3 regions of the Vibrio sp. genome follow, and region 3 is predicted to be linked to each of the others. Evidence: riboswitches for the same ligand, from Rfam matches in the RefSeq annotation. Region 3 holds a riboswitch; each other region holds the start of a gene.
What was found. Region 3 has a riboswitch for thiamine pyrophosphate ahead of thiB (thiamine ABC transporter substrate binding subunit). Riboswitches for the same ligand answer to the same signal wherever they lie in the genome.

Region 1: another riboswitch for thiamine pyrophosphate. It lies ahead of thiC (phosphomethylpyrimidine synthase ThiC); the one in region 3 lies ahead of thiB (thiamine ABC transporter substrate binding subunit).
Region 2: another riboswitch for thiamine pyrophosphate. It lies ahead of thiD (bifunctional hydroxymethylpyrimidine kinase/phosphomethylpyrimidine kinase); the one in region 3 lies ahead of thiB (thiamine ABC transporter substrate binding subunit).

What each region holds. Positions count from the first base shown of each region.
Region 1 covers NZ_CFHWOM010000095.1:188-6,807, forward strand. The annotation lists partial or broken gene AC4MRV_RS21010 (thiazole synthase) at 1-12, opposite strand, end outside; gene thiS (sulfur carrier protein ThiS) at 18-272, opposite strand; gene AC4MRV_RS21020 (HesA/MoeB/ThiF family protein) at 317-1,084, opposite strand; gene AC4MRV_RS21025 (thiamine phosphate synthase) at 1,071-2,486, opposite strand; gene thiC (phosphomethylpyrimidine synthase ThiC) at 2,486-4,426, opposite strand; TPP riboswitch at 4,552-4,650, opposite strand; gene crcB (fluoride efflux transporter CrcB) at 4,719-5,102, opposite strand; gene AC4MRV_RS21040 (multicopper oxidase domain-containing protein) at 5,214-6,596, opposite strand.
Region 2 covers NZ_CFHWOM010000002.1:19,598-32,683, forward strand. The annotation lists gene AC4MRV_RS02405 (LysR family transcriptional regulator) at 1-278, shown strand, start outside; gene AC4MRV_RS02410 (glycoside hydrolase family 1 protein) at 363-1,754, shown strand; gene AC4MRV_RS02415 (TetR/AcrR family transcriptional regulator) at 1,766-2,380, opposite strand; gene AC4MRV_RS02420 (efflux RND transporter periplasmic adaptor subunit) at 2,503-3,594, opposite strand; gene AC4MRV_RS02425 (IclR family transcriptional regulator) at 3,867-4,592, shown strand; gene AC4MRV_RS02430 (arginase family protein) at 4,597-5,430, shown strand; gene AC4MRV_RS02435 (PhoX family protein) at 5,892-7,784, shown strand; gene AC4MRV_RS02440 (hypothetical protein) at 8,313-8,492, shown strand; gene AC4MRV_RS02445 (LysR family transcriptional regulator) at 8,657-9,556, opposite strand; TPP riboswitch at 9,685-9,796, shown strand; gene thiD (bifunctional hydroxymethylpyrimidine kinase/phosphomethylpyrimidine kinase) at 9,879-10,709, shown strand; gene AC4MRV_RS02455 (GGDEF domain-containing protein) at 10,799-11,758, shown strand; gene AC4MRV_RS02460 (phosphatase PAP2 family protein) at 11,905-12,651, shown strand; gene AC4MRV_RS02465 (hypothetical protein) at 12,707-12,997, opposite strand.
Region 3 covers NZ_CFHWOM010000009.1:13,924-27,009, reverse strand. The annotation lists gene thiP (thiamine/thiamine pyrophosphate ABC transporter permease ThiP) at 1-479, opposite strand, end outside; gene thiB (thiamine ABC transporter substrate binding subunit) at 489-1,496, opposite strand; TPP riboswitch at 1,551-1,680, opposite strand; gene AC4MRV_RS08415 (flavin prenyltransferase UbiX) at 1,733-2,356, opposite strand; gene mpl (UDP-N-acetylmuramate:L-alanyl-gamma-D-glutamyl-meso-diaminopimelate ligase) at 2,376-3,737, opposite strand; gene fbp (class 1 fructose-bisphosphatase) at 4,047-5,066, shown strand; gene ppa (inorganic diphosphatase) at 5,230-5,757, shown strand; gene AC4MRV_RS08395 (DUF2799 domain-containing protein) at 5,818-6,177, opposite strand; gene AC4MRV_RS08390 (gamma-glutamylcyclotransferase family protein) at 6,201-6,548, opposite strand; gene tamB (autotransporter assembly complex protein TamB) at 6,580-10,329, opposite strand; gene tamA (autotransporter assembly complex protein TamA) at 10,326-12,044, opposite strand; gene msrA (peptide-methionine (S)-S-oxide reductase MsrA) at 12,163-12,792, shown strand; gene AC4MRV_RS08370 (DUF1107 family protein) at 12,836-13,036, opposite strand.

The DNA of each region.
Region 1 (6,620 bases), on a different contig from region 3:
AATTTTAAGCATCGACGCTAACCCCCTGCGATCGCTTGAAACAAAGAGATGCTATCTCCCTGTGAAAGAACTGTGCTAGCCCACTCACTGCGCGGCACAACATTGTTATTAATTGAAAAAACACAGCCCATTTCAGGCAGCGCAAATTGGCTAATGATTTGCTGTAGATTCGACTTACTGGCGACTTGATGTGACTGGTCATTAATGACAATGGTGATCACATCTAAGTCAGTAGAGGTCATTTGTGTTGTTTGTTGTTCTGATAACGTCATTGCTTCCAACTCTCTTAATTCTACCCATTACTCGTAAGCTAAATCTAAGCACACACTTCGCACTGTTTGTCTTTGCTTATCGTCATGGTTTGCCATTGCAGCTTCAATCCATCGAACAGGTGTAACTTGGCAGTATCGACATGAAACTTTCCCGTCGCCAGTTTTTGAATCGCCGCTATCGCTTGGTAGTTACCAAGTGTGCCCACCACCGGACCGACGACACCGCTGTCACTGCACTTTTGAGTTTGTGGTAATTCGTCGAACGGATACAAACAGCGGTAACAGGCTTTACTCTGCACTTGTTGTTTACTTGATGTTTGGTAATCAAAGACAGCGAATTGCCCTTGCCAACCAATTGCCGCCGCCGAGATGAGTGGCGTATTTTGCTCGAAACAAACTTGGTTAATGAGCTGGCGCGTTGGCATGTTATCGGTGCAGTCCAACACCACATCCGCCAGCATCACCTCAAGCTGCAGCTGTGCTTTGTCCAATCGCTTATTGAGAGCGCGAATTTGAACCATAGAATTAAGGTCAGTCAGTTGCTTGACAGTCGCTTTTGTTTTTGCAACTTGGAGGTCTTGTTCACGATAAATGATCTGGCGTTGTAGGTTACTGCTATCAACTTCATCATCATCAACCACAACCAATTTACCAACGCCCGCTGATGCCAAGTACAAACTCGCTGCGCTCCCTAATCCACCACAACCGATGATCAGCACATGCGATTTGCTCAAACGCTCTTGCCCAATTTCAGCAATTTCAGGCAGAGCAACTTGACGTTGATAGCGAAGGAACTGCTTATCCGTGAGCATGTTCGCCTCTCTTGGTATGCGTCAATTCACTATTCTGATCAGCAAACGTTAGCTGCCTTTCCTTCATCAGTTGTGCGAAGAACTCGATGACGGACTGAGGTGATTCTGCCAACGTAATAGCTCGCACAACTGCCAAACTAGAAACACCTGTTTGCCAAACTTGGTCTGCATTAGATTGGTCAATTCCACCAATCGCGACCGTCGGAAAGCCAAGCACATAGTCACTAACTGCTTTGTCTTTTGCAGGACGAAAAACCGACTCTGTGTTTCCATAAGGAATGCTATCAATCAGCTTTTGATACAGAGCCAAGCGCACCAAACCTTGTGGTTTCGATGGCATCTGTTTTGTGATGGTTGGGAAAATATGCCCTAGCGCGATGTAACTAGGATGAATTTGTACGATGCGCAGTAGCTCATAATAACCATGAGTAGAAAGGCCAAGACGAATGCCGGCTTTAGTTAGCTGAGCTAAATTCGATTCTTCAATGTCTTCTTGTCCGAGATGAACACCATAAGCGCTATGCTTGATTGCCAACTGCCAGTAGTCATTGATGAACACTTGTGCTTGATACTGACGACCTAGCTCAATTGCTCGAATGATCTGTTGTTCCAAATCGGCTTGTTGTGGGTTCTTGATTCGTAGTTGAATTGTGTTAATGCCTAAAGGCAGTAAACGCTCAATCCAAGCGACATCATCAACGACTGGATAGAGCCCTAGACTTTGCTTAGTTAGAGATGGAAAGCTAACGCTCTCTCCTTGTGCTGACCAACCAACTTGAATACCGAGTCGGTGATCTTCCAGTACAGGTGTGGGGAAATAATCAAAATGGTCAGCCCACTGCGTTAACTTCCCCTCTTCAAGGTTGTCATTCGATAGTGTTTCACGTGAAACATTCGCTTGTTGAGTTAACATTCCTCGAGCAAGTGTTAACGCATCTTCGATAGGAAAATCGAGAACTGTCAGTGTAACTATCCAAGCAAGGTGATGTTCGGGGTCGAACATTGCGTTGAGTTTGGACTCAACGGAAAGCGCTCTCACTTCATCATTAATTGGATGACGCCAGATATCAAGCTGAAGCTCATTCTCCTTTTTATCGGAATTCGGAGTATCAGCAATACCAATATAAATAGCTTTCGACGGTTGCTTTGCACACGCTTCTACCGATAAAACAGAGCGGTAATAGAGCACAAATGAACTCTCATGTTCAGAGTCATATACGTCAATGAGATCTGTCCTTATGTGTGCAATCTGTTGGTCGCGAACAAGCAGAATAGATTGAGTTGGGCTCACACCCAACTCAATGTCTTCAATGCTAAAACCCTGCTCATTCGCCAACAACAAACAATTTTGAACTAAACCTGTCAGTTCAATCAGTGATGACGGAATTAGGATTTTTATCATTAATCGCTCACCTCGGCATGTGCTGCTGGGTGGTATAACTCAGAACCCGTATCTCTGAACTCTTGCGATTTTTGACGCATACCTTCCAAAGGGTCATCAAGCATCTTGATCGAAATAGCTTGATCCGCAGCCACTTGCTCAGTGTCTTTTGCGTACTCTCGTACCTCTTGCGAAATCTTCATAGAGCAGAACTTTGGTCCGCACATCGAACAGAAGTGAGCAACTTTCCCAGACTCTTGAGGCAAAGTCTCATCATGGAAAGCGCGAGCAGTATCTGGGTCGAGTGACAAATTGAATTGGTCTTCCCAGCGGAACTCGAAGCGAGCTTTAGAAAGCGCGTTATCACGCACTTGTGCTCCAGGATGCCCTTTCGCCAAATCAGCGGCATGAGCAGCAAGCTTGTAAGTAATCATGCCTACCTTTACGTCTTCTTTGTTAGGTAAGCCAAGGTGTTCTTTAGGCGTTACATAACAAAGCATCGCACAGCCATACCAACCAATCATGGCAGCGCCGATACCTGAAGTAATATGGTCGTAACCAGGAGCAACGTCTGTAGTCAGTGGACCAAGCGTGTAGAATGGAGCTTCATGACAGTGCTCTAGCTGCTCTTCCATGTTCTCTTTGATCATGTGCATTGGAACATGACCAGGACCTTCGATAATGACCTGAACGTCGTATTCCCACGCAATCTTGGTTAACTCACCAAGGGTACGAAGCTCAGCAAATTGCGCTTCATCGTTAGCGTCAGCAACCGAACCCGGACGCAGACCATCACCTAGAGAGAGTGCGACATCGTACTTAGCACAGATTTCACAAATCTCTCGGAAGTGGGTATATAAGAAGCTTTCTTGGTGATGCGCCAAACACCATTTCGCGATGATGGAACCACCACGAGAAACGATGCCAGTAACGCGTTTTGCTGTCATTGGTACGTAGCGAAGTAGTAAGCCGGCGTGGATAGTAAAATAGTCAACGCCCTGCTCTGCTTGCTCAATCAGAGTATCGCGCATCACTTCCCAGTTAAGGTTTTCCGCAACACCATTCACTTTCTCAAGCGCTTGGTACATTGGTACGGTACCGATCGGAACCGGACTGTTACGTAGAATCCACTCGCGAGTTTCGTGAATATTACGTCCAGTAGAAAGGTCCATAACGGTATCCCCACCCCAGCGCGTCGCCCACACGAGCTTCTCTACTTCTTCCTCAATCGAAGACGTCACCGATGAGTTACCGATGTTGGCATTCACTTTAACCAAAAAGTTACGGCCAATGATCATTGGTTCGGATTCTGGGTGGTTGATATTAGAAGGGATAATTGCACGACCTTCGGCGACTTCTTTACGAACAAACTCGGCGGTAATGTCCTTTGGTAGGTTCGCACCAAAGCTTTGACCTGGATGCTGCTGATTCAGCACTTCATCACGGTATTGAGCTCGCCCCATATTTTCACGCAAAGCGATATATTCCATTTCTGGAGTAATAATACCTTTGCGAGCATAGTGCAATTGAGTCACGCACTGCCCATCTTTAGCACGTCGAATACGTGGTAGATTGCCGTAACGAAGATCGTCTAGCGTTTCATCTTCTAGGCGCTCTTTGGTGTATACCGAGCTTACTTCTTCGAGTAGTTCAGTATCGGCACGCTCTTCAATCCACCCTTCTCTCAGCTTAGGTAAGCCATTGTAGAGGTCTATGGTGTGTTCTGGATCTGTGTATACACCCGAGGTATCGTAAACGCGTACTGGCTCATTAGGCTCGAAAATAGGCGCTTCTTTTGTGCCTCCAATAAGGCTATCAGCGAGTGATATTTCACGCATTGGCACACGAATATCAGGACGTGAACCCTCTACGTAGACTTTGCTTGAATTTGGGTACGGTTGTACCGAGAGTGTATCAATGAACTGTTTTGCTTCCAGTCTCGCTTGCTTGCGACTCGACATAGCATTTTTCCTTGCTTTGTAATTAGTTTGGATAAAAATGCTTGGCGGAAAGATGCGACAAGAGTTTTCAAGACACCACGAAATGTGTTGCTTGAATATAGATAGATCACTGACGGGGAAATATAGTGATCTCTTCTCCTGTTCCCTTCGCAGATTCTAATCTGATCAGGTTCAACGGATCCCGAATTAACGGTCTCAGCCTTATGGCACTCCGACAAGTGAAATCAGTATATAAAATCGGCTTGGTTAAACCAAGCCGACCTGTATAAAAAATGACGAAAGAAGTGTATTGCTAACTCTTAATAAGTAACTGGAATCCAATCCACGCAGCAGAGATACTCAGAACAACGTTAAGCAGCACATTAAGTCCCATCTTAAAAAAGGCACCTTGCTGCATCAAAAGGACATTATCCATAGAGAATGTTGAAAAAGTTGTTAATGCTCCAAGGAAACCAAGGCCAATGATTTGACGCCAAGGCTCAGTTGCAATCAGCTCATTTTCGAAAGCTGCAATGAGCAGTCCCATAATGAAAGAGCCAACCACATTAACAGTTAGCGTACCGTAAGGAAAACCTCGCCCTAGCAATACAACACACAGTTCAGAAATTAGGTAACGAGAACACGCACCAAATGCACCACCTAGTGCAATAAATCCAAGAATAGACAGTTGTCCCATGACCCCCCCCATATTTAACTGCTCACTATTGTAGCTTTTACTCGCTATTTATCGATCATAAAATGGCTAACTTATCTCAATCAAAGTTTTAAATTTCAAAAGTTACAGGCGTCACTTTACTTCAATGTATCCCATCAAACCGGTTTTCATGTGCTCAATAACGTGACAATGGTACATCCAGCGGCCTGGGTTATCTGCGACGAAAGCCGCTTTAGCAGTGCCATTCTTACCTAATAGTACAGTGTCAGTGTGGAAGGGTTCTGGAACCTTCTTACCATCTAGTTCCAATACAGTGAAAGTGTGGCCATGAATATGGATAGGGTGGTGATACTGAGTAACATTGCGTAGATTAAAAATATATGTCTTACCCAATTCTAAAGACACAAGTGGAGCGGGAATATTATCTTTACTCATCCCCTCCCAAGCCCTTTTGTTCGTGAGCCAAAATGTCGGAACTGCTTTCCCATCATTATCAACAGGCGTCACAGCCCCTTCCCACTCGAAAACAAAATCTACCTCTTGTGCTGTATCTAAAGACAGTTCCGATAAAGGGTTTAGTGGAAGAGCAGGGATCGAAGCTTGATCGGGGAGCTCTGAGTCGATCACATCAAACTGACACAAGGGAAAAGGAAAACGTCCTTTCATTTGATGAATATAAATTCGCTTTCCCGATTCAGGGGCTATAAAGGCGAGATCGATCCTCATTCCTGGACCGATCTTATGCCTTACAAGCACATAAGGTGTTTTTATTGGGTTTCCATCGATAGCAACAACCCACGCCTCGACTCCTTTAACTTGGATTGGATAAGTGATCGTATTATCGACATTCGCTATGCGCAGACGAGTGGTCGCATTTGCTTTCAGTTGGTAAATTGGTTCATGAACACCATTCACACTACTCCATTCACCTGGAGTGCCCATACGCGCACTCAAACGGGGTATCATGAGGTCCTTCCACTGTCCTTGACTACCAAGATGCCAGTGTTTAAGCATCAATCCATGTTCTTCATCAAACTCAACTGGCGTAGCCTCTTCAACAATGATTAATCCAACTAACCCCATTCCAAGTTGCTTTACGCTATTCATATGAGGGTGATACCAGAATGTACCGGCATCAGGAGGAGTAAATCGATAAATGAAGGTTTCACCAGGCAGAATTGGGGGTTGGCTAAGGAATGGAACACCATCCATTTCTATAGGAATGCGCAACCCATGCCAATGAATCGTCGTCGGCTCCTCAAGTTCATTGGTAAAGCGAATGATCACTTCTTTTCCCTGCCTACAACGAATAGTAGGCGCAGGAATCTCACCATTGAAACCTAAGACTTTGGTTTCGTAGCCGGGTACAAGTTCTGCTGTAGCAGCCTTTGCTGTGAGATCATACTCATAAGCTCCTTCGCTATTCTTTGAGCGAGTGATAGTACATGCAGGCAATACACTTAGAGCAGAGATTGCGATACTCGACTTAATAAACTGACGGCGTGAAATATTCATAATCAGAGCGATATTTTAGTAAAT
Region 2 (13,086 bases), on a different contig from region 3:
ATGATGCGGATTTGGTTCGCCGTTGGTGTGTGGCAGGTAAAGGTGTTGCCATCAAATCCTACCTTGATATGTCGAATGACCTCTTAGCTGGTAATGTTGTTGAGATCATGCCCGAATATCAGCCAACGATCAGCGAGTTATGGTTGGTTTGCCCAAGCCGCCGCTCGATTACGCCAACTGTTCGTTTATTGCGGGACATGTTTAGAGAGAGAACAGAGCAAATTCACCAACAGCTTGAAGAGAAAGGCCTTATTCACTGTAGCAAAACTAGGAAATAATTCTCTCTTACTCTAACCTTATTTGTTCCGTATAAGCTGTTCTACAATCATTTCCAGATTCAGTTGTTTTATGGAAATGTTGCTATGACGAGCTTCCCGGATAATTTTCTTTGGGGCGGCGCGATTGCCGCTAATCAAGTAGAAGGGGCTTTTGACCAAGATGGTAAAGGCCTTTCTACCTCGGATATGTTGCCGAAAGGTATCTTAAGCCCTCATCAAACACGAGTGGAGCGCAATGATGGAATTAAAGATCTTGCGATCGACTTCTACAACCGTTACCCCGACGACATTCAGTTGTTTGAGGAAATGGGTTTTAATTGCTTACGCCTATCAATAGCTTGGACACGAATTTTTCCTAACGGCGATGAGTTAGAGCCCAATGAAGCGGGGCTAGCCTATTACGATAATATTTTCGATGAGTTAGCTGAGCGAGGTATGCAGCCGTTCGTGACTCTATCTCACTATGAGATGCCTTATGCCTTGGTGGAAAACTATGGAGGCTGGGGTAGCCGAGAGCTTATCACCTTTTTCGAACGTTACGCGCGAACGGTCTTTGAGCGTTATAAAAACAAGGTCAAACTTTGGTTAACGTTCAATGAAATCAACATGTCTTTACACGCACCATTTACAGGAGTTGGGCTGCAAGAAGACGCAAGCGAGCAAGCTATCTATCAAGCGATTCACCACCAATTAGTCGCTAATGCTAGAGCGGTCAATGTGTGTCATGAAATCATCCCAGATGCAAAAATCGGCAACATGCTACTTGGTGCGATTAATTACCCGTATACCTGTAACCCTGATGATGTGATTGCAGCAATGCATGAGAACAATAAGTGGCTGTTTTTTGGGGATGTGCAAACGCGAGGTAAATATCCGGGATACATGCTGCGCTATTTCCGAGAGCAAGGGATTGAGATTGATATGAGTGTTGGCGATGTAGAAGAGCTCGCCAGTGCCAGTGTCGATTTTATCTCGTTTAGCTATTATGCCAGTGGTTGTGCGAGTGCGGATCCAAAGCAGAAAGAGGTAGGAAATATCGTAGATAGCGTGCCAAATCCTTACCTAGAGAAAAGTCAGTGGGGGTGGTTGATCGATCCAAAAGGGCTGCGCATATTGCTTAACTTTTTACACGATCGCTACCAGAAGCCATTGTTTATTGTTGAAAATGGGCTAGGAGCGCGAGATGAAGTCACCCCAGAAGGTGAAATCATTGATGACTATCGTATTGCCTATTTAAATGATCACCTTGTCCAAGCAAGAGAAGCGCTTTTGGATGGGGTTGAGCTAATGGGCTTTACGAGCTGGGGTCCAATTGACTTGGTGGCCAACTCAACCGCAGAAATGAGTAAACGTTACGGTTATATCTATGTGGATCGTCATGATGATGGTAGTGGTACGTTAGAGCGCAAACGTAAGAAGAGCTTCTACTGGTATCAAGATGTCATTCGCAGTCAGGGAAAAACGTTAAAAGAATAGTGAAAGGAGCCTTAGGGCTCCTTTTTATTTGATTGGCAGGCAAGGAAGAAATCAATTGCCGACTCAAGGTTGTGTTGTCTGTCGGCAGGGTCATCAGGTGCCATTCCTAAAAAGACAGGGAAAAAGGTTCTGCCTTTGACCAAGGCCCAAAGATTGGTTGCCAGCTCTGTCGTGTTTTGTTTGGGTAGCGCACCATGTTTGATGGCAGACTCCAGCCACGCTTCCATTGGGCATGTTTTGATACTCTCGACCTGATTAAGGTGACACTTACCTTGGCACATCGCTTCGATGGTTATGGCGACCAGCAAGCGACGTTTCTCACATTTCATCACTTGCTCAAGCTGCTGACTGAAAATATCAATTAACTGCTGCCGTACACTCAAATCAGGATTGAACGGTGGCAAGGTTCGATTCAGTTTCTCTTCTTCCATGATGTGTTCAACCACAGCTTGGTAGAGATTTTCTTTAGAGCCAAAGTGAGAATAGACCGTAGGCTTAGTCGAACCCGCATGCTTAGCGATCACGTCCAGTGATGCTCCTTGCACACCCATTTCTTTGTAGCACTCGATAGCGGCTAAAATAATGCTGAGCTTGGTTCGCTCGCTACGTTGGCTTCGTTTGTCCATACCTTTATCCATACAGGATGGGGAAAGCTGCAACGCTACCATAGTTTTTTGTCACTTCTAGCTGTTAAGCGATTATTTGAGAGTTTTTTCATCTTTTCTCTGCTCGTTCGCTGCTTTTACCATCAAGGTGTGCGACTTAGTATCTCGTTGAGCTGGTTAACTAGGTTTACCATCGGGTCAATCTTCTTACCAACAAGCTTAGGCGCATCGGGAGTGGTCAGAACAAAGTCGGTTGGTTTGATGCCCTCTGCGATTGGAGTATAGCCAATATAGCTCTCTTTAATTGTCGCTAAAGTGATCTGTTTTGGTCTGACAATTCGCTTTTCATCCAGAACAAACAGAGTCGGAGTTCCGTCTGTCGTATGAATCGACACTTTTGGCACAAAGAGCTGCGCTTTTTGCGTTGGACTGTTTAAGTAGAGGGTTGTTTTTGAACCGATCAGGTGTTTTCCTTTCGTATTGTCAAAAACGGCGTAGGCAGCCAAGTTCTCTCTATTTAATGAGAGGGTAGAATCCACGTATCTAAGTTTACCGTCAATGAAATCGCCATCTTCACTCACAAGTGACGTTTGAATGGTATCCGGCTGGCTATTGAGCACCTGACGGAAGCGATTGAGCACCTCAGGCGGTGCCTCAAAATGGACTTCAATCGTATCGGTTGCAACCAGTTCGGAGATAAGCTCACCTTCCTTGACCAGATTGCCGGTATTGAAACGAACTTGTCCAATTTTACCTGCAAAAGGGGCGTAGACAGTTGTCGAAGCTAGCGCCTTCTGTGCTTTGAGTAAGTTACTGCGAGTTTTATCTACTGCTCTGGCCGCAGTATTTATTCTTGGGTCATTTTCGTGCGCAGTGCGAGTTAACTCTATGATGTTTCGCGTAGCAAACTGATATTCGTTTTCTGCCGCTTTTACCGCTAGAGCAGCGAGAGAAGCATCGTAACTGAACAGTGGCTCACCTTTAGCCACCATTTCACCATCTTGAACATAAATGGTGTCTATCTTGGCATTTTGCTCAGCAATGAGCTGTGTGTATTTCGACGGTCGGATTTCTCCTTCCAATGCGGTTAACTGTGTTACCTGACGTTCAATAGGAAACTGAACCACATAGGCTGTAGCGTGTTGATTTGCGCCAGCTTGTGAACGTTGGCAGGTAAAAAATAGAGTTGGAGCAAGCGCTAAGGTTAGGCCAATAGAAAGGGCGAGTTTTTTCATGTCTGTCCCTGTGTTGTTGTTATTTTTCAGCTTATTGGATTTATATATGACTGCTGAAATTATTATATTTACAGAGAATATTTTAACTTTACCGTTAAGTAAAGTTTTGTGGGTGTTCAACGATGAGACACGCATCATTTATAGATTATTGAATTTTGCTTAATTCTCGCATGTCGAGAATAGCTAAAGAATTATGCTTACTAATTCCTATTAGATAAGAATACAATTTGATCAACAACCCGTAATAGCGATACAACAAGAGCGTGAACTCTATGAAGCAGAGTAGTGGACAAGTTAATGAAAAGGTTCTCCAACTATTGATGCAAGTGGCGGTGAATGATGAACCCGTCACGGCGAAACAGTTAAGTGAGCAAGTTGGAACACCAATAAGCAGCTTATATCGCCACCTAAAATTGCTAAAAGAATGGAACCTAATAGAAGAAAGTCCGTCTGACAAAACCTTGATCATAGGTCCAGCAGCTTTAATGCTGATGCGCAGCTATGAAACCAGCCAGCATGATTTAGATGCGGTAGACATTGTTCTCAATCGCTTGCAAAAACAGACTGGTGAAATGGCGGCTTATATGGTGCCAGTCGGGTATCGAGCGCTGTGTGTCAGTCGCAAAGAGAGTATGCAGGCGCTTCGTTGCAGCTACGTCCAGGGTCAAAGTCAACCTCTGTTACGAGGCGCCTCATCAAAAGTGATGCTCGCCTACATGCCAGTTCAGCGCTGTGAAAAAATCTTGCGTTATTTTGGGGAATACAACCAGATTTCGCAGTGGCAGCAGGAACTAGAGCAGATCCGAAACCAAGGGTATGCCCTGAGTACATCGGAAATCGATCCAGGTGTTTCTGGGATCAGCGCACCGGTGATGAAAGGAACGAAATTGGTTGGCGCAATTTCAGTCATGGCACCAGCTCATAGAGTGGAACAGAATCAGCAAAAGATCATTTTGCATGTTCTTCAAGCAGCGAGGGCTTTGCCCCCAGAAAGGTAACGCAATGTTTGGGCTATTTCGACGTAATAAAACACATAGTATCACCGGGATATCGTCACATCGGTTGGCTCTGCTCACCGTATCAGAACGACTAAAACCAATGAAACAAGTGGATTTTGAGATAGCCGATCAAAGCTTAGAAGAGATGTTCGATTGGTTGGTATCATTAGACCAACCTCATTGGTTAAATGGTGGTCATTACAATCTTAATGACCAGCCTACAGGTAAATATCAATTGCATCTCTCGCGTTTTCTTGGTTCCAGTACGCTACCCGTCGTGCTAACAAACAACAGCGAAAGTTTGTTGTACAGCCTACCTTTGCTCAATTCTCCACGTAAAGAGCTTGGTATTATCCATATTGGTCGTCAGTTTGAGCTGAAAGCGTCGCTCGAGCCTGATCAAGGCTCAGCCTTTCATTTTGCTTTATCACGTTACAACGAGTGCCGACTCTTCTGCCTTGGCATTGACAACGCAAACTTGGATGGACGTACGTTGGAGTATGCAGAAGATCTTGGTTGCGATTGGTTGACTCTACCAGAGTGCAGCTTTAGTCATCGCTTTCAAGTTAAGCAACAGCTCGCTACCTACTTGTCGCATTGCGAAGATGTGGTGTTGAACATTGATCTTGCTTGTTTATATCCGGTTTCGCGTTTGGAAAGGGGGAGTGCTTTGGATGTGCAAATGGTCAATCGGATGCTAAGACAGATTTTGGTCTCAGGTAAAGTACGCCAAATTCAGTTAGTGGGTTACAAAGATAAGCACTTGTTTTCAAAGCAGACTCAGTCTGTACTTCATCAGCTCACGGAAATGTTCCCAACATCCGACAAAGCGGCTTAAAAATTTACGTTACTCTAGATACACAAAAGCTGGCGTCTCAGCCAGCTTAGTTTTTGGGTTTGCACTTTATGCTTCTTTGCCCGCGCTTTTGTTCGACTCTTTCCAATACTGAATGCGAACGCGGTGCAGCTGTGCTTTTCTCATTTTCTTCATGATATTCCCTCACGTAAATACAAATCTGCTCGTCAGTGAGCTTATGTGAATCAAGTTCCTCATGAACAGGGATCAATTTAGCGGCCAATTTTGTAAAAATCTAGGCTTTAGTTCACATTTTTTTGCATGTACACCATACCTTATTTACTAAAATTGAACCATGGCGCACTTTAATGAGCCTGCCATGTAAGTGTAGTAAATCTGCAAGCTGGTTTTAATCCATACGAAACAATAAGTTAATTTATCTGTCATTTGTGCCTTCTATTATCCCCCTCGCTATTAATATAAAACTAAGCAAGGAGCCAGCAATGTGTCCAGTTTCAAACAATAAGCGTGATAATCAGGATTCTGAGTTCAGCCAAATGATCGATGCGCGTCTTTCAAGACGCCGATTTTTAGCTGGGACAGCGGCAGTAAGTGCAAGTGCATTTCTTTCGTTAAACCCAATCACTAAAGCATTTGCAGCAAAGAGTGATAACTCACTGCTTAACTTTGAAGCGGTACCAGCTTCTACTGCTGATGCTTTCATCGTCCCTAAAGGCTACAAAGCAACGCCTTTACTTTCATGGGGAGACCCTATCTTCCCGGGAGCACCAGAATTTGATCCAAGTGGTAAGCAAGGATCTAAAGATCAGATGGTTCAGTTTGGTGATAACACTGATGGCATGAGCCTATTCCCTATTAGTGAGAGTCGCGCGGTGATTGCGGTGAATAACGAGTACACCAACTATGATCTGCTGTTTGATCATGGTGGTAAAGCTATGACGTCTGATGACGTGCTAAAAGCGCAGGCTGCACACGGCGTCACCGTATTTGAAATCATTAAATCAGAGAGTGGTTGGCAGCTAGATAAGAGCGGCCAACGTAACCGCCGTATTACCGCGAATACGCAAATGCAACTTACAGGTCCAGCGGCGGGCCATGACTTGATGAAAACTAAGCTAGACCCTTCTGGTATGAAGCCATTAGGCACTTTTAACAACTGTGCTAACGGTCAAACCCCTTGGGGAACTTATCTAACGTGTGAAGAAAACTTTAACGGTTACTTTGGTACGAGTGGCACGGCAGAGTTGAGTAATGACCACAAGCGTTATGGTGTTAAAGCAGCGAAAAGTAAGTATCAATGGCATGACACGGATGAGCGATTTGACGTTGCTAAACACCCAAATGAACCTCACCGTTTTGGTTGGGTCGTTGAGATCGATCCCAACGATCCCAAATCTACACCACTAAAACGTACGGCTCTTGGCCGCTTTAAGCATGAAAACGCCGCACTTCTTATTAACGATGATGGTCATGTCGTTGTTTATCTTGGGGATGATGAACGTGGGGAGCATCTCTATAAGTTTGTTTCCAAAAACAAATACCAAAAAGGTAACGATAAAGCTAACCGCAATCTACTTGAAGAAGGCACCTTATATGTTGCCAAGTTCGAAATGGATGAGAAAGAGCTGAAAGGCAAAGGTGAGTGGGTTGAGCTAACATACGGAAAGAACGGTTTAACCAAAGACAATGGCTTCAATGACCAAGCTGAAGTGATGATTTTTGCTCGTCGCGCGGCAACTCAAGTTGGGGCGACAACAATGGATCGCCCTGAATGGGTAGCTGTCCATCCAAACAATACGCACGTGTTCTGTACCTTGACGAATAACAAGCATCGAGGTGTGAAAGAAGGCCAACCAGTCGGAGGCCCGAACCCACGTAAAGAAAATCATTATGGTCAGATTGTTCGCTGGGTTCCACAAGGTGGCGACCATACTAGCGCTGAATTTGAGTGGGATCTGTACTTAATAGCTGGTAACCCTCAAGTTCATAAAGACAGCTTGTATGCGGGTAGTGCCAACATTACCGCTGAGAACATGTTCAATAGCCCTGATGGTATTGGGTTTGATAGCGCCGGCCGTCTATGGATTCAAACGGATGGTAACTACTCAAATAAAGGTGACTTTGCAGGGCAAGGCAATAACCAAATGCTTTGTGGTGACCCAATGACTGGTGAAGTACGTCGTTTCCTTACAGGACCAATTGCTTGTGAAATCACAGGTTTAACTTTCTCAGCAGATAATAAAACGATGTTTGTGGGTGTTCAGCACCCGGGTGAGAAAGGGGCTCCTTCACATTTCCCTGCTGGTGGAACTAGTAAACCTCGCTCCACAATCATGGCGATTACTCGAGAAGATGGTGGTGTGATTGGCGCGTAAGCCCTTTTTGGCCAATCGCTAACTTAAAAGCTCTAGAGTGCCTGACTCTAGAGCTTTTCTTGTTTCTTAGGGATGTTATCCGTTTATTCTGATAAATCCTCATCTCTACTCTTAAGGAGAAGAAAACGTGTTAGAAGGTAATCTTTATCTTTGCACAAAGTGCTATTTCCCTTTTCGAGACAAGAAAAATGGAGCCATAAAAGCTTCTTAAGTAATCGTGAAATTTAGAAATATCTCCCGTTGAAACGAATATGTGCACGAAAGCATAAAAATTGTGACTTTGTATCGAAATACCACTAAATGTAGTTGCTTCATTTGTAGGAGGCGCCTATATTTAGAAGGTACCCAATCTAACTTAAGGTGTTGAGACCGAGTCAATTTCAATAGTTAATACGAATACACTGCACGATACAGAAACACATATTTGAGCCATTTTCGACTCTAGTGGATCCAAAACGTAAAAGAATAAAGTATTGCATGACGGCCTTCGCGAAATAGCGGCATCTTTTGGTTAGCCAGGTACTGGTAATGTTAACCAAGGAGGAGGTTTTGGCTATGGTATCAGTGATTCTATTCGCATTAGCAATTGTGGTTTTCTTCTGTTGTTGGACTGCCCAGCATGGTTTGCCAGTGTTAGGTATGAAGCTTGATGAAACGGATCAGCTACTGTTGTCTGAAGTTTTGGGTGAGGAAGTGTTAGAAGCTTAGTCTTTCACACCTGCCGATGTGGGAGTGCTCTAGTATTAAGGTGCACTCCTACTAAAACCCTGCCTCTTGTAACTCTCTCTCCATTTATTTTACTGCCTTTTGATTGACTAGCTCGTTGATTAAATTGAAAACCACCCCATTTTCTTGTTAACCAGAGTAAGAGCCTAGTTTGAGGCCATGCTTGTCTTTATTGTGTCTCTAACAGTGAAAAACCTTGCCGGCCACTTACGGTGTTTCTTAGCGAGTAAATATACGTTTTCGGTGATTTCTTGCGGTAGAGAAAATATGGCTATTTTGTCTCTATCAACAAAGCTGTCTAATGTGCTCCTAGGTAGCACAGTAAAGCCCAGGCCTTTGGAGACAGGTAGCAAGATCTGAGCAAGTTGATTGACGTAACCTGATATAGGCATTTCTTCGATGCTTAATCCCGCCAGAAGTGAGTCGCCACATTGCGAAAAATAGAGTGAAAAGTAGTGCTGGGCATCAGGGTGTTTGATGATGCCTAGTTGTTTTAAATACTCAGCAGTTAATCTGTTTTCGTCTGGTAGATTGCATGTTGGTAGCATCAAGCAGAGCGGCTCATGGCCTAACTTTTCACTGCTAAAGCGTGGGTCGTCAGGTACTTGTGTGACTAGCCCTAAATCGGTGTGACCGTCGAGAATGTCTTTTAGGATCTTGTGTTGTGGTGCCGCTTCGACATGAGGAACTAGAGTCGGATGCACAGCTTGTAAGTCTAGCAGTTTGGGGTAAAGCATGAGCGCTAAGGATCCGGAGCAAGAAAGCGCAATACTGCCCACATAAGGGTCGTCTTGGCCGAGAGAATTAATCAACAGCTCCTCATTTTTTTCTAAGGTTTTGGCGTATTGATAAACCGCTGAGCCCTGTTCGGTGATAGTGAATGTCTTTTTATCACGTTTGATTAGGTCGTATCCGCAAGCCGACTCCAGCTTTTTAATGTGTTGGCTAACACCTGGTTGAGTCATATACAGCTTTTCTGCTGTTTGAGTAAAATGACCTGTATCGATAAGGGTTGTGAATGTTTTGAGCCAAACGGGATTCAGCATTACGCTCTCTTCATAAATGTATTTTATGACTATGAGATTAAACGATAACCATCTGTTTGGGTAGCTGCTCTTCATTGCGTCTCGAAAATTAGAGGTGCATGAAGTTTTAAATTGCTGTTATTATTCTCAGCAAATAGTCGGGGAGCCTGAGCATGTATGTGAAATGGCTGAGATCGCTGTGCGAGACCCGTTGAACCTGATTCAGTTAACACTGACGTAGGGAACTATCCGCGTATTGCTCATCAATCCAGAGTGTACGCACTCACCTGCCGTCTATTCGACATAGCTGAGAGTTCCTGTACGTCTTGTAGTAGGAGCATTCATGCCACATTTGCAAGACAACACACCCATAGTACTCACTATTGCTGGCTCTGACAGTGGTGGTGGCGCAGGCATTCAAGCCGACATCAAATCGATTTCTGCTACTGGAGGATATGCCTGTTCAGTCATCACCGCGATTACGTCACAAAATACACGTGGTGTCTCTGCCATTCATCCCATTCCTATAGAGCATATTGAAAGCCAGTTAGATGCGGTGTTCTCAGATCTCAATGTGTTTGCTGTAAAAGTTGGCATGCTTGCAGATGTAGAGATTATCCAAACGGTCGCAAAGAAAATTCGCCAGTACAAACCGAAGCATCTAGTGGTTGATCCCGTGATGGTGGCTACCAGTGGTGATTTGCTGCTCAAGCACGCGGCGATAGATGTGTTAAAGCGTGAGCTCTTACCATTGGCTGATTTAATTACCCCTAACTTGCCAGAAGCGGCCGCATTGGTTTCTTGTGAGGTGCCAAAAACAGAAGACGACATGGGAGCGATGATTGAACAATTACGCGGACTTGGCGCTAAAGCAGTTCTTTTGAAGGGGGGGCATTTAGAAAGTGACTCCAACAGTAATGACCTATTGATTGAAGCGTCCAGCTGCGATTTGTTAAGAGCACGTCGCTTTAATACTAAGAATACCCATGGAACAGGCTGCACCCTATCTTCTGCGATTGCTTCCTACCTTGCACAAGGTAATCGACTTCACAAAGCGGTGTATCTTGGCAAGCAATATATCTCCCAGGCCATATCTCATGCTGACGAGCTTGAAGTGGGGAATGGTCATGGTCCTGTCCATCACTTTTTTGCTGGTCATATCAACGTGCGATAGCAAGAGGGGCGGAAAATTTACTCATATTTTAAGCAACTTGACTCTTGCCTGCTAAGATCATGATTATCATTCCTTAATAGTTTTGACTCATGGAAGAGCCTAAAAAGCCAGATAACGAAACTCAGCGTATCGATAACCTACAGCAGCTCAAAATCTTGGATACTGAGCCAGAAGAGAGGTTTGATCGGGTCACTCGCCTTGCTAAACGTCTTTTGGATGTACCGATTGCGGTCGTGAGTTTGGTGGATGTTAATCGGCAATGGTTTAAATCATGTTTTGGTCTTGGAGTCACTGAAACGCCGAGGAATATTTCGTTTTGTGGTCATGCTATTCTCGGTGATGAGCCATTTATTATTCCTGATGCAAAGCTAGACCCACGCTTTTTGGGTAACCCACTTGTAGAAGATGAGCCATATATTCGTTTTTACGCAGGTATTCCTTTGGTCCATCACGATAATACTAAGATGGGAACGCTTTGTGTGATTGATACTAAGCCACGTGAGTTAACGGAACATGAGATTCAAGATCTGGTTGATTTGGCTAAAATGGCTGAGCAAGAGCTTTCTAATAACCTAGCCGCGACACTTGACTCGTTAACTCAGATTTCTAATCGGAGGGGGTTTGAAGAGCTAGCGAAGAAATCAATAGATTACTGTGCGTTTAGCAAGCTCTCCATTTCTGTCGCCTATTTTGACCTCAATGATTTTAAGTATGTAAATGACAACTATGGACACCATGTTGGAGATGAAGTTTTGCAGGCATTTGCTCGTCTGCTTAAAGGATCGTTTAGAGATTCAGATGTGCTCGCGCGCATAGGAGGTGATGAATTTATTGTCTTAATGTCTGGGACTTCTGAGACGGTTGCCAATATTGCTTTAGAACGCTTTCGCAGGGCAGTAGACGCTTATAATGTGAGTAACAATAAAGAGTACCAAATCCATTTTAGTGTTGGAGTCGCGTCAGCAAAAGTGGCTCACGGTGTCGAGCTCTCAAGCCTTATTGAGCTTGCAGATCAAAGGATGTACCAAGCCAAAAAAAGCCCGAGTTGAATGAGATCCATTGAGCGATTTATTGCGGCATGGTACTGAGCTAGCATTGTCGGGGGATCTTTCACTGAATTGACATAGCTTTGATAAATTTCGCAGTAAATAGGCGTTTAATAGACGCTAAGTTGAGTTTACCTAGTAGAGCGAAAGTGAAAGAGTATCTATTGAATAAGCAGTATGGCTTAGGACTACTGGCCATCTTTGTATTGTTGGTTGCCCCAATGTCGTTACTGGTTAGTCATATTGATTTGCTCGGCGATGTGTCCACTTTCACCGGGCTATTCTTTACCGCATTAACTGACTCTGCAGGCTCGAAAGGATTCATCATAACTCTGACCTGCCTTCTAGCAATAAGCTGGAAAGTTATCGATTCTCCAAAAATGTTTCTTGCCAAATGTATCCAGCTGGCCGTTATTTTAGTGATTGGGTTTGCGGCAAAAACAGGCTTAAAGCAAATGACGGAGAGTCCTCGCCCATACACAGAGCTGTTATCGCATCAACTTTTGATTCCTCAACCAACGCATTTCTATAATTTGAATTCAACCCAACAAGCTGAAGTGATTGATAAGATCTCTCAGCAGGTAAGTCCGTGGCGAACGCGTCATTGGCAAGGAGAAAAAGACTACTCATTTCCTTCAGGTCATACGATTTTTGCAGCTATTTGCGTGGCTTTTTTTGGTGGGTTGTTTATTCAGTCTGGGCAGTACGGGCTAGCGGTTATCTTAACGGTTTGGGCGGTTGGCGTTGCGTATAGTCGGCTGTGGTTGGGAATGCATAGGCCAATTGATCTTATTGGATCCATATCCTTTATTTGCGCGGTTTACTTATTGATTCCTCAATTCGATAGGTTAAGCGAAAAAGTACTGACTAAGTTACCCATACTTGCACATAAATAATCGAATTAAGTTCGAGGGAGTTGGCGCAGAGATACGATCTGCGCCACTGTGTTTTTTATAAATCACGCATCAAAATTTCTAACTCTTCGCTTGCTTGATCAATCAGGCGATTAATCTCTTCCGCATCTTTATTGTTGAGCTCTAACTGCCAAGGCGTTGCATCTTGGCGGCCACATAATCGCGTGTGCCCATCAACTTTCATAAAACTCAGCTCGCTAAATTCGGCTTGATGGTGTTGTTTATTCTCGACTATTTCAACGTCAAGTACGCCAATAGGGTTAATTTCGACATGAGCATGAAAGTGGTTGTTATCTTGCAGTTGATAGTCTCTATGTTTGGTAATCATAAGCTGCTCCTTGCTGTTGATAATGGCGTTTTAAACAAGTGTAGGACAGCTAATTTGAATGATACGTGAAATAAATAAGAAGATTGATT
Region 3 (13,086 bases):
TCTTCAGGAATCGATTCTAAAGACTGGAGCAGCAACCGACTTGCATAAGGTAAGTTAAAAAACACATGCGCAAGTAAGATTCCATTTAAGCCATAGATGGAAAAAGGCAACCTACTATCAAAATAAGCAAAACCATCTGCCAGCAAACCACTATTACCATATATGGCTAGTAACCCAAATACACCGACTAGTACTGGCAACACCAAGGTAGTCGCAAACAGCTTTAGCAATAATTTCTTGCCAGGAAAATCTCTACGAGAAAGCGCATGTGCAACCGGAATCGCCAGCCCAACACTTAGTAAGGTCGAAAGAAAAGATTGGTAAAAACTGAACTTAGTGACATGACGATAGTAAGGATCTTGCCACACCTCAGAGAGATTTAAAGACGGCGCTTCAATCAATAAAGCAGCCAAGGCAGAAACAACAAAGGCCGCGATAAAAACCGCGACCCCTAAGCCTATTTTGGGAATACTACGCAAAGAATACCCTTAGAAAGTTAGCGCACTTTGCCATTCACGGATCCAAGATTTACGGTTCTCCGCTACTTTATCCGCACTGAAGCTAAGCGCCTTACTAGGTACAGTTAATGTTTCAAATCCTGTTGGCAGCTCTACGTTGGTCACTGGGTACATCCAGTTGCCCGTTGGCATCACAGATTGGAAATCATCACTTAAGATAAACGCCATAAATTCATCAGCCAATGCTTGGTTGCTTGAAGCCTTAACTTTCGCTGCCACTTCAACTTGTGTGTAGTGACCTTCGCTAAAGTCAGCCGCGGCAAACTTAGCGTCATTTTCAGCAATCAAGTGGTAGGCTGGCGACGTGGTGTAAGACAGCACTAAGTCAGACTCGCCTTCTAAAAACATAGAGTAAGCTTCTGACCAACCTTTGGTTACCGTAACTGTCTTTTTCGCTAGATTTTGCCAAGCTTGAGCCGCGTCATCACCATAAATAGACTTCATCCACAACATCAGGCCTTGACCTGGCGTTGATGTACGCGGGTCTTGATATATGACCTTCAAATCGTCACGAGACTCAACCAGCTCCTTCAAGCTTTTTGGAGGGTTCGCCAACTTCTCTTTGTTGTAAACAAACGCAAAATAACCGAAGTCATAAGGTACAAATGTCTTGTCATCCCAACCATTTGGCAGTGTAACGGAAGCCGTATCAACGCTGTGCTCAGCTAGCAAGCCCGTCTTCTTCGCTTCCGCCATCAAATTGTTATCTAGACCTAATACGATATCTGCTTTGCTATTTTTCCCTTCTAAGCGCAAGCGGTTCAGGATCGACACACCATCGTCCAAGGCTACAAAATTCACATCACAGCCGCACTTGGCTTCGAATGCTTGCTCCACTTTAGGACCTGGGCCCCAATCGGCAGCAAAAGAATCGTAGGTATAAACTGTTAGCGTTTTGTCTGCCGCTACAGCTGAAAATGAAGATAGGGTTGCTAACGCAATCGCGCTAAAAGAAATGGTGCTCAGAGTGGTTTTCACTGCTCGCTCTCTCCTTGTTGAGCGGCACAGGTTTGAGGGACATGTAACATTGCCAGTATGTCCTAACTCAATTCCTACGCCAGCATTATCTGGTTCAGGTCTACGGGTCCCGACTTTCACCAATCAATGGTAAAGTTCGATCTCAGCTTCATTGAAACAATGAATAGCTCCCCGATGAGTATCGGCTTGATTGTAATAGTTATGAGACTCAATAGCTAGAGTCGTTCCTCTAACCATTAATCTCGGTGGTCATACCCCCAGCGAGGAACCAAACCTTGTTCCACACCTAGATGATCCAAAATACGAGCGACCATAAAGTCGATCAAATCTTCAATTGATTTAGGCTGGTGATAAAAACCTGGAGCGGCTGGCATAATCGTTACGCCCATTTGGGACAGTTTATGCATATTTTCAAGGTGTAGCGTAGAAAAAGGCGTTTCACGCACTACTAATAAAAGTTGACCACGCTCTTTCATCACCACATCGGCTGCACGTTCAATCAGATTATCCGACATCCCGTGGGCGATCGCCGCGACACTACCAGCAGAGCAAGGGCAAACAACCATTTGCTTCGGAGCCGCAGAGCCTGATGCCACAGGTGAGAACCAGTCATCCTTACCGCATACAACCAGTTTATCCGCATCGCATTTGAGATGGTCCACCAACGCTTGCTTAGCAGAGTCTGGATTGGCAGACAACTTTAGCCCATGTTCGGTAGCCAACACGACGCGAGCCGCGGAAGAGATCAAAAGAAAGACTTGGTAATCTGCCGCGATCAAACACTCCAAAAGGCGCAGGCCATAAGGTGCGCCAGAGGCACCAGTGAATGCTAAAGTGATCGCTTTATCTGTTTTATTCATTGAAAGTATTTCTTATTTGCTAATTTTTCTTGGCCGCCAATTTATTGAGCAACTTGTTGTGAATGCCTTCGAAACCGCCATTACTCATTACCAGAATCTGATCACCTGGCTGAGCTTGCTCTGCAATCATCGTGACTAAATCATCAACACTGTCTGATGTGTACGCTGATTGAGCACACTGTTTAGCGACCTCCTCTACAGACCAATCAATGGTCTCAGGCTGGTAGAGAAAGACTGAATCAGCCGCATGAAGAGAAGCGGCAAGAGTTTCCTTGTGCACACCGCGTTTCATGGTTGCGCTGCGTGGCTCAAGTACCGCAAAGATTCGATTTTGACCGACTTTGTTACGTAATCCACCTAAGGTTAGTTCAATCGCCGTTGGGTGATGGGCAAAATCGTCGTAAACCGTCACACCTTCAACTTCGCCCTTTAACTCTAAACGTCGCTTAGTGTTGATAAACTTTCCAAGCGCTTCGCATGCAAGATCTGGTGTTACACCAACATGCCTCGCTGCCGCTATCGCCATTAAGGCATTGTCGACATTATGATCTCCAACTAAATCCCAACACACTTCGCCGACTTGACTGCCTTGGAAGAAAACCTTAAAGCGAGAACCATCATTGACGACTTTTTCCGCTTGCCAATCTCCTTGCTCGCCACTGAACTCAGTTTCGCTCCAGCAACCTCGCTCAAGTACATCAGCCAAAGCGCTATCTTGCTTGGGAGCCAAGATTCTACCATTGCCTGGAACGGTGCGAACTAAGTGGTGGAACTGACGTTTAATGGCTTCAAGATCATCAAAAATATCAGCATGGTCGAACTCTAGATTGTTCATCACTAAAGTACGTGGGTGGTAATGAACAAACTTAGAACGTTTATCGAAAAAAGCACTGTCATATTCGTCTGCTTCAACAACAAAGAACATGCTTTCACCTAGTCGCGCAGATACACCAAAGTTACCCAATACGCCGCCGACCAAAAAGCCCGGCTGATAACCACACTCTTCTAAGATCCAAGCGAGCATGCTGGAAGTGGTGGTTTTACCATGGGTACCAGATACCGCTAACACCCAACGATCATGCAGTAAAAACTCTTGTAACCATTGAGGACCCGAGGTGTAGCGTAGATTGCTATTAAGCACATGTTCAACACAAGGGTTGCCACGACTCATCGCATTGCCAATAACCACGAGGTCAGGAGCTGGATCAAGCTGAGATGGGTCAAAGCCCTCAATGATTTCAATACCTTGAGACTCAAGCAAGGTACTCATGGGAGGATAAACATTCGCGTCGCTTCCCGTCACTTTGTGACCAAGCTGACGAGCCAATACCGCGGCTCCACCCATAAACGTGCCACAAATTCCCAAGATATGAATATGCATAAACTGACCCTGTATCAGGCAAATAATTGTCTCGACATTATGGCGATAAAGCCCTGAAAAGCGAACTACTTTGATCACTGAATGACGCAAGCCTAACTTAATTGAACAATCTTTACACACGACATACAGTGAATAGTTGGGTATGAAAACCATTATCAAGTCGACAAATAAATTGAGATCTCAAACAGTTAGTTCATTACCAATAAAAAGATCTTACTTTTAAAATTAATTCGGGCGCTGATTAAAGATCCGTAAGAGATCGACACTGTCCACTCCCCTTATTTTTGAGCGACTTTTAAAGGAATAACCATGTCTGGAATGCGCACCCTTGGCGAGTTCATTGTTGAAAAGCAAGCGGACTTCCCCCACGCTAGCGGTGATCTATCATCCCTACTTTCTTCAATTCGCCTTGCTGCTAAAATTGTAAACCGAGAAATCAATGCCGCTGGCCTTGGTGATATTACCGGGGCAGTAGGTTCTGAAAACGTCCAAGGTGAAGATCAGCAAAAACTTGATGTTTACGCCAACGATAAGTTTAAAGCAGCACTCGAAGCTCGTGACCAAGTTTGTGGTGTCGCGAGTGAGGAAGAAGACGAAGCGGTAGCATTTAACAAAGAACTCAACAAAAACGCTAAATACGTTGTATTGATGGACCCATTAGATGGTTCTTCAAACATCGACGTTAACGTGTCGGTTGGTACTATCTTCTCTATCTACCGTCGCGTATCACCGATTGGTACACCGCCAACGGAAGAGGACTTCCTTCAACCAGGTCACAAACAAGTTGCTGCAGGCTATGTGATCTATGGTTCGTCAACCATGTTGGTTTACACCACAGGTAACGGTGTGAATGGCTTTACTTACGATCCATCATTAGGCACTTTCTGTTTGTCACATGAAAATATGATGATCCCTGAAGATGGGACTATCTACTCTATCAATGAAGGCAACTACATTCGCTTCCCTATGGGCGTGAAGAAATACATCAAGTACTGCCAAGAAAACGCGCCTAGCGAGAAGCGTCCATACACTTCGCGCTATATCGGTTCATTGGTAGCAGACTTCCATCGCAACTTACTAAAAGGCGGTATCTACTTATATCCAAGTACCCAGAGCCATCCAAACGGTAAGTTGCGCTTACTGTATGAGTGCAATCCAATGGCCTACATTATTGAGCAAGCTGGCGGTGTGGCGTCTGACGGTGTCAATCGAATCATGGATATCAAGCCAACCGAGTTACACCAGCGTGTTCCTTTCTTTGTCGGCTCAACCAACATGGTGAAAAAGGTTGAGGAATTCCTAGAACTCAATCGAGACGAAGACCAATAACTTCCCTTAAGGCGCTCATCGAGCGCCTTTTCTATAATCAGTATTGATTAATCTGATTTTCTTGAGCAAAGTCTCGCCTTACACATTTACAAAAAACCGAGTTTAGCAGTAAGGTATTTTGGTTAAATTTCAGCCCATACTTCTACAAAAAGGAACTTTAGCAATGAGCTTAAACAACGTACCAGCAGGCAAATCTCTTCCAGATGATATCTATGTAGTTATTGAGATTCCCGCAAACGCTGATCCGATTAAATACGAAGTCGACAAAGACTCTGGCGCAGTATTTGTCGACCGCTTTATGTCGGCTCCTATGTTCTACCCATGTAACTACGGCTACGTAAATCACACACTCTCGCTTGATGGTGATCCTGTGGATGTGCTGGTCCCGACTCCGCACCCACTAATGCCAGGTTCGGTCATTCGTTGTCGCCCAGTTGGCGTATTAAAAATGACCGATGAATCAGGTGAAGATGCAAAAGTTGTTGCTGTACCGCATTCTAAATTGTCAAAAGAATATGATCACATTCAAGATGTTGGGGATATTCCAGAGCTGCTTAAAGCGCAGATCACGCACTTCTTCGAACGTTACAAGGAGCTTGAGTCGGGTAAATGGGTGAAAGTCGATGGTTGGCAAGATGTAGCAGCCGCTCGCCAAGAAATCCTAGAGTCTTACGAACGCGCGCAAAAATAAACCTCTCTGCGAGAGCCTAACTAAAACCGCATTTAAAAAGCCCGCATTCAGCGGGCTTCTTTATAAACGTCCTGCCGTGGCACTTCGGCCAGACATATAATCTTGATAATAAAATGGGTTGAGATCATCACACACCCCATAATAAGGTTTTCCCACAACTCCTAGCATATATGGGTTTTGTTCACAGTAAATCAAACGACCTTGTTGGTAACCCTCTAGATAGGCTGCATACAGCGCACGATTAAATGTTCCCGTTTTATCTTGTTTAGCCAATCGCGATTCCGTTTGCTTGAGCAATCCTTTCTGACCTCTCTGCTCACCGTAAGCTTTCCAATCAGTGACAGAGCCCGACTGGGGGATAGGTAAAGCACTGCATCCAGCAAGTAAAAAAATAAATGCGGTGATAATGACTTTATTCATCTCCATCCCTCCAAATAAACGCTCTAAACGCGCTGGCACCAATCTCCAGAAGCCAACAAGCTATCTAACTGACTGGTGTCTTGATACAAATAAATCCAAGCTCGCCCAAACGGTGTTTCAATTTGCTCACGTCGGTACTCGACTGGTACGTCTTCCAGTTCATCGACTCGAGCTAACGTTTCATCATCAATGAGGTAAACTTCACCGGTAATCGAGCTATGGCCTTCAGTTACAGCAGGATACGCACCTAAATCATAAAGCGCGTACTCAGGAGGCGTTTCATGACATCCCAAAAATTCAGCCGCTTCAAGAAAGCCCTGATTACTTTCCCCTTTACGCAAGGTACCGTAAACAAATAATAGATGTTGCATCGCCTTTCCCTGACTTCGTTGTCTTTTAAATTTAGTTGAATTCGAATTGATAGAGTAAGTCTACTGCACTGCTCACTCCAGTGACTGCTTCAACATAGAGATCTTTCATCAATCGGTAACGGACGGTGAACTCTCCAACAGAATCAAATATACCAACGCCATACTTGACCTGAAGCCCTGGCAGAACGTATCCACTGACCGTTACCTGAGATTCTTCGCCTGAGCCCGCTGTATCTAGTTGTAGATCTTGCACACCAAACGCTTCACCGATTTCACCGACTACGCGGCCACTTTTCGCCAAGCTCAAGCCAATTAACGTTGTGGTCATTGCATTGCCACCCGACTCACCATCAATATCTTGACCTCTAAGCAGATATGACAATGCATTCGCTTGAGGCATCGCAGGATCTGAGAAGATCGTGACAACAGGCTCCGTTGCCGGGCCTGTCACTTTCACACCCGCTGTCACATCATCTTGGGTATTATCTGGGTTACGAATTGCTTTGATTTGTACGTATGGCTGATCTACGGGACCATTCATCAAGATCTTTCCTTGCTCAATGACCAAGTCTTGACCAAATGACTGGTAGGAGCCATCGACAATGTTAATTTCACCAGTAACGAATGGGCCTTTATCACGCTGAGCGACATTTAGCTTACCTACCAATCCACCTTCTAGACCAAAGGCTGACAATTTAAAGTCATCGCCAATCGAGATATTAATATTGGTTTCAACGGCAAATGGTATCGAGGTAGTGCTGTCTTCTGGCTGCAGTTGAGCATTAAGAATCACTTGATCCTTGGATACACCAATAGCGCTTGGAGGAAGCTCTTCCACCACCACTCGTCCCCACGGAAGCGCAATATCGCCTTCGATTTTTGCATTTTTTGGCGAGGCTGAGATCGTCATGTCCGGTACCACTTTCATTTCAACCATCGGTGGTACTTCTACTTTGAGTTCATCAGCAAAAACGCGTAAGCGAGTGCTCCAGTCTTGCAAGTTTTGCCAATCGGCATCACCTGTGAGTTTCAAGGTTCCATCCGGTGTCTTCAACGCCGAAGTAAGCGTTGCTTGATAGCCTGAAAAGTCGATTTTCAACTCGCCAGAGTCAACCTGTACTGGTGAGATATCGCCATGAAGCAACATATCCTCAATCAAGAACTGACCTTCCACTTTCGGCTGTAACAAAGGACCAGATAACGCGAGTTCTGTGGTTATATTAGATTTAAGTTGGCTGTACTGACCTAACAAAGGGGACAGGAAGTCCAAGTTGAAAGTAGAAAGATTCAGCTTGCCCTCAATTTGTTTATCTTCAACGGCAACATTTGGAATGGTTGCTCGACCGGAAATATCACCGTTGTCACGAATATCAATTAACCAGTCAGCATCTAAGCGATCTTGTTTTAGATTCGCATTGAGCTCAATCGCCTCCCAACCAACGTTCAACGGCGTATCCAGTTTTTGTGTAACGTCACCTTTTGGCAAGCTAATCGTCGCCTTCAGTTCAGGTGAGCCCTCTTCACTCCATTTGGCCCAGAGGTCTGCATTTACTTCCCCCTTAAGCTCAGTTTCTTGAGGGACAAACGCTTTGATCTGCTCAAAATCAAACTGCTTGATACTCAAGCTCGCTTCACCACTTTTTCCGACTTCAATATTTTCATTCAAACAAATGGAAGAGTCAGCCTGCAGCCAGCAGTGCGCAGCAACCGATACTCGCTCAGTCGCAGCAGCAAAACCTAATGATGTCGACTCAGCTAACGTCCATTCCCCTTGCTGAGAAGAGAGAGTCATACGCTCTATTGCGCCATTCCATAAGATATCGGGCTTCTCAATCAATGAGCCAGACAACGCTAGACTAGTCGACGCAACATTAGACGTAACATCCAACGTTAATTGATGCGCTTTCTGAGTACCGCTGAACGCCAACTCTACATCATCAACGATATAATCTTGATAGCTTGCCTCTTTCACCACCAATTTTAAGTCACCACTAGGTGCTGGAAGCGGTGATACATCCCCTTTCAGGGTAACGTGTTGTACTTGAGCCTGCTGCTGCCAATCAACAGAATCAATATCTAACGCGAGAGAGACCTTTGGCTCTTTTAGCGGGCCACGTAATCGAACATCACCAATAGCTTTCCCCGCTAAATCTGGAACGGACTTGGCGAGCTCAGGCAAATCGAGTGACAGATCCATATTCCAGTTTTTATTCAAAGATCCTTTGGCATTGACGTTATTGGGACCATGAGAAAGCACCAACCCCGGAGTATCCACATGAAAATCGCTTTTACCCTGAAGGTCTGACGCAGTTAGCCTACCTTCAACGTTCAGAGGATATTCACGTAGTACACCATCGATATCGAGTTTACTCACCGACACTTGCCAGCCACCAGCTTGCGTCAAAGAGCCCGTGGTAGACAGAACGCCACTGATATCCCCTTCCGCATCAGGCCACTGGAGGCCAGGTTGAATATGAGTCAACGAAAGATTTGCAGCCCAGTTAATTGGCTTCTGCCAGTTAGCCATTACATCACCAGACACTGATCCACCAAGAGTATTCAGAGTCATAGAGCTCAGGTTGATTTGTTCCAGTGTGCCTTTGCCGTTAACCTCCAGATCAAGATCGGGCAGCTCTTTCCCCTTAATGACCGTCGCTAACTTTACGTCATACCCTTTTAACGAGCCTTGAGATTCTAGTTCTTCGATATCAACAAAGTAATCACCTTTGCCATGCAGAGGCCATTGAACTTTGCCCTTTTGGAGTGCAATATCAAACGGTAAATCAGGGTCAAGCGGATGCAATTTAGCTTGCAGTTCCGCTTGTGCTAAGCCACTTAACGAAGCATCCAAAGCGAGCTGCGCAACACTCCCAGTCGCCGACAAAGAGAGCGCTTGCCCTTTCGCTGTCTCTTCCTTTACCGTCGCTTGAAGGTTCAAGCTTAATGGGTAGCCATTATTTAGCGTAATTTGAGTGTCGAGTTTTGCCTCCACCTCTGGCATATCGAGTTCTAACGTTGAAACTGTCACCTGTGAACCAGAAGCTTTCGCTTCTAACCCTAAATGGTTCACGATAACCGGCGTATCCTGTTTAAGCTCAAAGTCAGTGACATCAATACGCACGACTTCCATTTGCAGAGGAAGCTCAATATCAGGCAGTTCAATGGTTGTTGGTTCTGTTGTCACTGGCGGTGGTGTCACTGGCGCTTCTTCAACGCTTGCCAGTTCCAAAGTCATCTTTTGCAATGCCGTTTTGCTTAATCTCAAGTGATTGCCTTGAAAAACAAAGCCCGTGGTAAATGACTGCCAATCGACTTTGTTTCCTAATACATTCAAGTCGATATCGTCGAGTGCGATACGAGAAACGCGAATAGGCACTGGAGTGGAAATGTTACCACTACCTGATGATTCTGCTTCTGGCTCAGAGGAAGGCGCACTCTCTGGCATCGAAAATCTCAGACCATCAATGGCTAGCTCGTCCACACATACGCCCGGTTCAGTGAAGCAAAGAGGGTTTATGGCCAATGTCGCAGAGCGAACTTCACTTTCAATACCCAAATCAGAATCATTAAATTGAACTTGATTAAGTGTAAAGCGAGGGAACAGCGCGCCTTGATAAGACTCAACCTTTAGCTGGGGAACAAATTTTTCGGCCGCCCATAAAATGGTTCCTAAGCCTGGATGAGTAAATAGCAAAAAACTCACGCCTAAGATTAGCGTGAGCAACAGTCCTAGTAGAGAAAATGAAAGCCATTTCGACCACTTTAATACCACTTTGGTCATAGTTCAGGCCCCAAGGTAAAATGCACTTTAAATCGTTTATCAGGGTCGTCTTCATCAAGACCCCATGCAAAATCTAATCGAATCGGTCCGACAGGTGACGCCCAGCGAACACCAAAACCAGTACCTCGCTTAAACTCTGGTGACTCATTAAATGCATCACCATAGTCATAGAACAAGGCACCCCACCAGTCACCATAGAGACGGTATTGGTATTCTAGCGACGTCGTTACCATATATTTAGCACCAGTCAGTGCATTACTTTCATCTTTTGGTGAGATCGACTCGAAACCATAACCACGTAAGTTGTTGTCACCACCAGCAAAGAACCGAAGTGACGGTGAAAGCTTCTCAAACTCTTCAACGACGTTAGCGCCGCCATCTACTCGGAAAAGACCACGATGATTGTCACCAGCGCTGCGAACCCAGGTCATACCACCTTGGAATCGAGCCACTCTTGTTTCAGAAAAGACACTCGGATCACCATACTCTAGAGTGAAACTTTGCCGGTCTCCCCACATTGGCATGGCTCCGCCACGGATTCTGCTGCGAGAAAATGAAATACCCGGTAAAACAAACTGCGCGTTATCATCTTGCAAACCTTGCTCATAGTTTTCTAGCAAGTAACGCACAAATACCGTCCGGTGCCATCCGTTATCGAGTATCCAGTGACGCTCTACCGCAAGGTTGGACTCCAGACTTTTCGTATCGCGACTATCAAGGTTTTTCATTCCATATTGAATGCGATAATAGTCATTCAAGACATCTTCTAGAGGGATTCGATAACCCGCCGTAATGGTCTGCTCTGGCGCGGATAACGAGATGCTACTGTCAAAGCTGTGGCCACGATCATTTACCCAGGGCTTTTTCCACTTTAATGAACCTCGAACGCCCACATCAGTCGAATAGCCAAGACCCGTTTCTAATTTATTACGCGCTTGAGGTGCAAGAGAGATCTTCATTGGTAACTCGCGGCCTTCACCTAACTTACTGAGGTCTGGCTCAACAAACACAGATGAAAACCAATCGGTATTGGACAGATTCTGGTTGTACTCACCCACTTTAGAAACTAGGTAAGCGTCTCCCTCTTCGTAAGGAGCAAGCGACATCACACGATCCAGCTTAATTTGGCTACCAGTAACGGTACTGGAGCCAAAGTGGTAGCGGATCCCACTATCAAAGTGAAGGCGAACAAAGGCTTTACGGACACTTGGGGCGACTTCTAAACGACTAAGCGTGTAGTCACCTTCAAAATAGCCTTTCTGCAAAGCCAAATTGCGGATTTTAGACTTCAATCCATCGTAAAGGCTGTGATTAACTCTCACTCCTTTCTTTAAACCGCTGTTCTCAATCAAAGCGATAAAGTCCGGGTCATCCTTTGCCTCACCTGAGATTTGAATATCCACTTCGGTCAGCCGAATCGAATGACCTCGGTCAACCGTTACAATCAACTCATCGCCGCTGTCTGAAACTTCAAATTTAAAGGTAGGATGGTAATAACCGACCGCACTAAGCGCTTCTGTAATATTACGTTGTACGCGAGCCTGAAAGCGCAAACTGGTATCGTAATCCTGCTCAGGAATGGAAGATAAATAGGCATCCACATTATCTTGTACCGATCCCTTTAGTCCCTCAATCGTAAGATCCACATCCTTAGCCAAAGCCAGAGTGGGAGAGAGAAGAAGTGCAATCAGAACTGGTAAAGGTTTGCGTAACATGCTTAATTATCTTTCTATATCAGGTAAAGGAATAATACCGCCTGAAAAATGATAAGTCTGTATGAAAACAGTCAATTGGTCGGTCTGTATAACAAATTTAATCGACAAGGAATTAACGATGCACGACAAACAAAACATGATATCTGCCCAAGCCGCGCTGCCAGGTCGCGATATTCCATTGCCTCTTGATGACATTCATTTCGTCAATCAAAGCAGTATGACCGCGGAACCAGAACAAGGTTACGAAAAAATTGTTCTCGGCATGGGCTGTTTTTGGGGGGCGGAACGCCTGTTTTGGCAGCTTGATGGGGTCGTCAATACCTCTGTCGGTTACGCCGGAGGCTACACCAAAAATCCAACTTATGAAGAAGTTTGTAGTGGGCAAACCGGACATACCGAAGTCGTTCGAGTCGTATTTGATCCGAAAGTAATATCACTGCAAACCTTACTAGAGAAGTTTTGGGAAAGGCATGATCCAACCCAAGGAATGCGCCAAGGCAACGATCTTGGCACTCAGTATCGTTCCGCGATATATGTTTACAACGATGAGCAATACCAATCGGCTTTGCTCTCTAAGCAGCAATATCAACAGCTACTGGGGGAAAAACACGCGGCGATCACCACCGAAATCCTTCCAGCGGGTCACTACTACTACGCTGAAAACTATCACCAACAATATCTAGCGAAAAATCCCAATGGTTATTGTGGCCTTGGTGGTACAGGGGTATGTTTCCCTCCAGAGAAGTAACGTTCAGACGTAAAAAAGCCGCCAAATCGAAGGGCGGCTTTTTTTAAACTGGGAGTGCAAGTATCGCTTGATTGATCTCTTTAAACATCGTTAATTTCTGCTGATCTTTCACATCCGGCAACAGTACTTTACCGTGATCGAATGAAAACTCACCAATGCCTGAGATAACAAATTGCCCTTTAAACAAGGTCTTAACAAATCGTGCCACTTGCTGTGGACGATAACAGGTAAATTCACGCAGCATAACGACTCCAATATCCTTTTGTGAAACGGCTTATTCAGCGTTTAAGCTCT